One region of the Streptomyces sp. NPDC059564 genome, then DNA from elsewhere that is predicted to be linked to it. Evidence: riboswitches for the same ligand, from Rfam matches in the RefSeq annotation. Region 1 holds a riboswitch; the other holds the start of a gene.
The links. A riboswitch is a leader RNA that binds a small molecule or an ion and turns the genes downstream of it on or off. The one in region 1 is predicted to bind cyclic di-AMP.
Positions count from the first base shown of each region.

Region 2: linked by a shared signal. The riboswitch ahead of ACFV0Q_RS31365 (M23 family metallopeptidase) and the one ahead of ACFV0Q_RS30745 (peptidoglycan DD-metalloendopeptidase family protein) in region 1 are both predicted to bind cyclic di-AMP.

Region 1 covers NZ_JBHWBP010000262.1:1,961-4,934, forward strand. Annotated here, with positions in the region: gene ACFV0Q_RS30740 (SGNH/GDSL hydrolase family protein) at 1-344, opposite strand, end outside; gene ACFV0Q_RS30745 (peptidoglycan DD-metalloendopeptidase family protein) at 508-1,524, opposite strand; cyclic di-AMP (ydaO/yuaA leader) riboswitch at 1,529-1,693, opposite strand; gene ACFV0Q_RS30750 (tyrosine-protein phosphatase) at 2,011-2,829, shown strand; gene ACFV0Q_RS30755 (aspartate aminotransferase family protein) at 2,907-2,974, opposite strand, start outside.
Region 2 covers NZ_JBHWBP010000274.1:3,341-6,314, forward strand. Annotated here, with positions in the region: gene ACFV0Q_RS31360 (GntR family transcriptional regulator) at 1-301, opposite strand, end outside; gene ACFV0Q_RS31365 (M23 family metallopeptidase) at 511-1,305, opposite strand; cyclic di-AMP (ydaO/yuaA leader) riboswitch at 1,318-1,477, opposite strand; gene ACFV0Q_RS31370 (M16 family metallopeptidase) at 1,664-2,974, opposite strand, start outside.

The sequences.
Region 1 (2,974 bases):
AGGTCGGCCACGGCCGCCTCGAACCGTTCCGCCACGTCGTCGGGGTCGCTGCCGGGCCGGATGATGTCGTTGCCGCCCGCGCAGAAGGTGACCAGGTCGGGTGCGAGGGCCTTGGCCCTGGGGACCTGTTCGGCCACGATCTGGTCGAGGACCTTGCCGCGGACCGCGAGGTTCGCGTAACGGAAGTCGTGCTCGTCGCGCCGGTCGGCCAGGAGTACGGCGAGCCGGTCCGCCCAGCCGAGATACGAATCCCCGGGTCCCGGGTCCCCCACGCCTTCGGTGAAGCTGTCCCCGATCGCCGCGTACGAGCCGATGGTCTTGAGTGTCGTCGTCGTCGCTGCCACGGGACAACATCCTTCACCCCCGTCACCAACCTACGCCAACGTAATGAGGGGTTGACGGACCGTGATCTATACCACGCGAGGGATAAGGAATAAGTACACGTCGGGCCGGGACCCCCCTCAGGTCCCGGCCCCACGCGTGTCCGTGCCGCTGCGGCGGGCTCCGTCAGATGCTGACGCCCTTGGAGCGGAGGTAGGCCAGCGGGTCGATGTCCGAGCCGTACGCCGGGCCGGTGCGGATCTCGAAGTGGAGGTGCGGGCCGGTCACGTTGCCGGTGGCGCCGGAGAGGCCGATGCGCTGTCCGGCGGTGACGCTCTGGCCCACCGAGACGGAGAGCTGGGAGAGGTGGCCGTACTGGGAGTACTTGCCGTCGGCGTGCTTGATGATCACCTCGTTGCCGTACGCACCTCCCCAGCCAGCGGAAACGACGGTGCCCGCGCCGACCGCCTTGACGGTGGTGCCGGTACTGGCGACGAAGTCGACGCCGGTGTGGTAACCGGAGGACCACATGCTGCCGCTCTGGTGGTACGGGGTGGAGGTGCCGCCGCTGACCGGGGCGACGAAACCGGAGCCGTTCGAGGGGGCGGCGGATTCCGCCGGGGCCGCGGGCGCGGAGGGCGCCGGACGCTGGGCGGGGGCCTTGGTGCGCTGCCCGGCGGAGGGGGCGGACTTCGGGGCCGGGGTCTCGTCGGCGGCGTCGTCGCCGGCGGTGCCCGCGTCGGACGACGTCTCGTCGGCCGCCGGAGCCTCGGTCGAGGATTCCTCGGCCGGGGCCTCAGGAGCCTTCGGGGCGGGGGTCTCGCCGTGCCCGCCCAGGGTCAGCCGCAGGCCCGGGTGGATGAGGGAGGGGTTCGTTCCGACGGCCTCGCGGTTGTCGGCGTAGAGCCGCTCCCAGCCGCCGTCGAGGTGGCGCTCGGCGGCGATCTTCGAGAGGTAGTCACCCGGCACGACGGTGTAGACGGCCGGAGCGGCGGCGGGGGCGACGGCCGGGGCGGGCGCGGCGGCCCGGAGGGCCGAGGGAACCTGCGCGGCCTGCACGGGCGTCGCCGCCGGGGCGGCGGCGTGCGCGCCGGCGGCACCCATCAGCGGCAGCGCGAGGGCCGCGCCGCCGGTACCGGCCACGGCGAAACCGCGGGATATGGAACGGGACTTCGGACGGCGGTGCTTACCCTTTGCGGGCATGGCGGATTCCTCTCCGTCGCCTGCGAGGTGAGCTGTCGGGTTCGGAATGGAGATCTCCGGCCGTACCCGTGGGACACGCGTACGACTTCACCCCGAGCCGTCCGGAAAAGATCCGGAACGGCGGCTTACCTGGTTCCCCCGCTCCTGCCGCGCGCGTCGATGGTCGGGTGCGGTTCCCGGGCGGCGGCAGGATTAGGCGGTCCACCCGGATCGATCGCGAAGGTAATCGAGCGGAGCCGCACACAACAAGCCATGAATTCCCTGACGGAATCGCAGGTATGAGGGACAGACGGAATTCCCGTCACCCTCCGTCCATTCCCGGCCCGCAACAGCCGCCCTGGCAAGGGAATTCGCATGTCGCGATCAGGCACGGACGGTCACCGTATGATCTGGCTCACGGGGCCTGGCGCGATCTCGCCTCCACATATGGCAAGTTGGTCCCAATCAGATCAATTCGGACACCCAGGACCATGCGGAGGAGCACACGTGACCCAGCAGATACCCCAGCCCCTTCCGGGCCGCCCCGAGCCCGGGCCGGAGCTGACCGGAGTGCGCAACTTCCGTGACGTGGGCGGCTTGCCGGCCGCCGGCGGACGGAGGGTCAGGCCGGGACGACTGTTCCGAAGCGGACATCTCGCACATGCCACCGAAACCGACGCAGAGTTCCTCCGCTCGCTCGGTCTGCACACCGTCTTCGACTTCCGCAACGCGGCGGACCAGGCCCTGGAGGGGGCCGACGTCGAGCTGACGGGTGTACGCAATGTGAACATCCCGCTCACGGACCCGGCCGACGGCCGGGAGTTCTGGAAGATGGTCCGCGACGGCGACCTCGGCCAGCTCCGCGAGGTGCTCGGCGACGGCAAGGCCGCGGCCCGGATGACGGAGTCGTACCGGGTCATGATCCGCTCCCGCACCGCCGAGCACGGCCGGGTGCTGCACGCGCTCGCCGAGGACAGCGTCCCGGCGCTGATGCACTGCGCGGCGGGCAAGGACCGGGCGGGGCTGTCGGTCGCGGTCACCCTGCTCGCGCTCGGCGTCGAACGCGAGGCCATCGTGGCGGACTACCTGGAGTCGAACGCCCCGCACAACCGCTACCGGGTGCGGCGCGGCAGCGACACGGCCGACGCCCGCTCCCCCGAGGTGATGGAGCTGCTGGCCCCGCTGTTCGACGCGCGCGCCGACTACCTGCTCGCGGCGTTCGGGACGATCGACGACCGGTGGGGCGGGGTGGAGCGCTACCTCGCCGAGGGCCTCGGCCTCACCCCCGCCACCCTGGACCGGCTGCGCGACCGGCTGCTGGACTGAGGGCGGGGCGCGGGTCCCGGACGACGCGAAGGGGGCCCGGTCACCCACCGGGCCCCCTTCGCGTACCCCGCGCGGGTTCAGCGGTTGCCGACGGCCTGCCTGACCAGGGTCCTGCCGAAGTCCCACATCAGCCCGCTCCCGCCGT
Region 2 (2,974 bases), on a different contig from region 1:
GGTGGCCCTCGGTACGCCGCCGGGCGGCCCGGGAGGCGGCCAGCGGTTCCAGCAGCATCCGCAGCTCCAGGAGGTCGGCGGCCTCCTGCTCGGTCGGCTCGGCCACGCAGGCCCCGGCGTGCCGCCGCGTGGTGACGAAGCCCTCGGACTCCAGGGTGCGCAGTGCCTCGCGGACGGGGACGCGCGAGACGCCGTAGCGGCGGGCGAGCACCTCCTCGGTGAGCCGGCCGCCCGGACCGAAGAAACCGGAGACGATATCGTCGCGGATCGCTGTGCATACCGCGTGCGCCGGAATACGCAAGGCCGGACCTCCGCTGGATTCGCTGCCGGCGCCTTCGCCGGATTCGTGACCGTGCTGCAACCCTATTGCAGCACACGATAATTTCCGATGTCGGCCCGATATCCGAAACATTTCGCTGCGGCCGGGAAGGCGCGGGGGAAGAGGCGGGGCAGGACGGAGAAGGCCCCGGCTCGGAGAGCCGGGGCCTTCTCGGTGAAGTGCGGTGCGGATCAGACGTTGACACCGTGCTGGCGCAGGTACGCCAGCGGGTTGATGTCCGAGCCGTACTGGGCGCCGGTGCGGGCCTCGAAGTGCAGGTGCGGGCCGCTGGAGTTGCCCGTGGAGCCCGACAGGCCGATCTGCTCGCCCGGGGTGACCGTCTCGCCGACGGAGACGCTCAGCGAGTCCATGTGGCCGTACTGGGTGTAGGTGCCGTCGTTGTGCTTGATGACGACGTTGTTGCCGTACGCGCCGCCCCAGCCGGCCTCGACGACCGTGCCCGCGCCCACCGCGTGGACCGTGGTGCCGGAGTCGGCGTGGAAGTCGATGCCCGTGTGGCTGCCGGAGGACCACATGCCGCCGCCCGCGCCGTACTGGGTGCTGACGTACGAGCCCGTGATGGGGGCGACGAAGGTGTTGAGGCGCTTGCGCTCCTCCTCGCGGGCGGCGCGCTCGGCGGCCTCGCGCTCGGACTTCGCCTTCGCCTCGGCGGTGCGCTTGGCCTCTGCGGCCCGCTGCTTCGCGTCGGCCTCGGCCTGCGCCCGGACGGCGACGGCCTCGGCGGCGAGCTGCTGGGAGTCGGCCTGCACCTCGAGGTCGTCCTGGAGGCTGTCGGCCACGACGATCGCGTTCTGGCCGGTGTCCTCGACGGAGGGGGCGCTGTTGTCCGCGGCGAACGCGGGGGCCGCCACGGCGGCGACCACGCCCGTGGTGGCGAGGGCGGCTATGCCGGCGTAACCGGCGGTCTTGCGGCTCAGACGGCTGGAACCGCGGTGCTTACCGGCGACAGAACTGCCAAACGCCATGAAGGGGGTAATCCTTTCCTTCCCTCTCGCCTACCGGGTTAGCTGACGGGTTCGGAGCAGGAAGGTCTCCTACGGATCTCCTCTGACGAGGCGGTCCGATTCACCCCAGGGACTGATGTGGGTCCCCGGCTCCCCAGGCTCGCGCCTGACGGGGACTCGGCGATCGCTGTCCGGTGCCGCGGGTGCGGCGGGCACAACTGACGGACAGCACGGCCGACGCTAGGCGGATCATCAGTCAATCGCCAAACACGCGAGCCCTTTTGTTGCGTACGCCACACCCCATACGCGCAACCACACCACTAAACAGACAAAAGGGGCTCCGGCGGATGATCCGCCGAAGCCCCTCCCAAACGCACCGTCAGTTCGTGACGACGGTGACCTCTCCGATACCGAGGGCCCGCACGGGCTCCTCGATCTGCGACGCGTCGCCCACCAGGACCGTGACCAGCCGGTCCACCGGGAAGGCGCTCACGACCGCCGAAGTGGCCTCCGCCGTACCGGTTTCGGCCAGCCGCGCGTACAACTGCGCCTGGTAGTCGTCCGGGAGCTCCTGCTCCACCTGGTCCGCGAGGGTGCCCGCGACGGCCGCGGCCGTCTCGAACTTCAGCGGGGCGACGCCCACCAGGTTCTGCACCGCCACGTCGCGTTCGGCGTCGGTCAGGCCCTGCGCGGCGAGCGTGCGCAGCACCTGCCAGAGGTCCTCCAGCGCGGGACCGGTGTTCGGGGTGTCCACCGAGCCGCTGATGGCCAGCATCGAGGCGCCCTTGCCGTCGGCGGTCGAGCGCAGCACCTGGCCGAACGCCCGCACCCCGTAGGTGTAGCCCTTCTCCTCGCGCAGCACCTTGTCCAGGCGGGAGGTGAGGGTGCCGCCGAGGCAGTACGTGCCGAGCACCTGCGGCGCCCAGACGATGTCGTGCCGGTCGGGACCGATCCGGCCGATCAGCAACTGCGTCTGGACCGCGCCGGGCCGGTCCACGATGACCACCCGGCCGGTGTCGTCGGCCGTCACCGGCGGGACCGGGAGCGGCTCGGCGAAGTTGCCCGTCCAGGTGCCCAGGGTGTCCGCCAGTACGGCGTCCAGGTCGATGCCGGTCAGGTCGCCGACGACCACCGCGGTGGCGGTGGCGGGGCGCACGTGGGCCTCGTAGAAGGCGCGTACGGCCCCGGAGTCGATCCGGGCGACCGTCTCCTCGGTGCCCTGGCGCGGGCGGGACATGCGCAGGGTGGCCGGGAAGAGCTCCTTGGAGAGCTGCTTGGCGGCGCGCCGCTGCGGGTTGGCCAGCTCGTGCGGGATCTCGTCGAGCCGGTTGCGCACCAGCCGGTCGACCTCGCTGTCGGCGAAGGCGGGCGCGCGCAGCGCCTCGGAGAGCAGGCCGAGGGCCTTGTGCAGGCGGGAGGCCGGGACCTCCAGGGAGACCCGCAGACCGGGGTGGTCGGCGTGCGCGTCGAGCGTGGCGCCGCAGCGCTCCAGCTCGGCGGCGAACTCCTCGGCGGAGTGCTTGTCGGTGCCCTCCGACAGCGCGCGGGCCATGATGGTGGCCACGCCGTCGAGGCCCTCGGGCTCGGCGTCCAGCGGGGCCGCGAGGTTGACCTCGACCGCGATGACCTGCTGGCCGGGGCGGTGGCAGCGCAGCAGGGTCAGGCCGTTGGGGAGGGTGCCGCGCTCGGG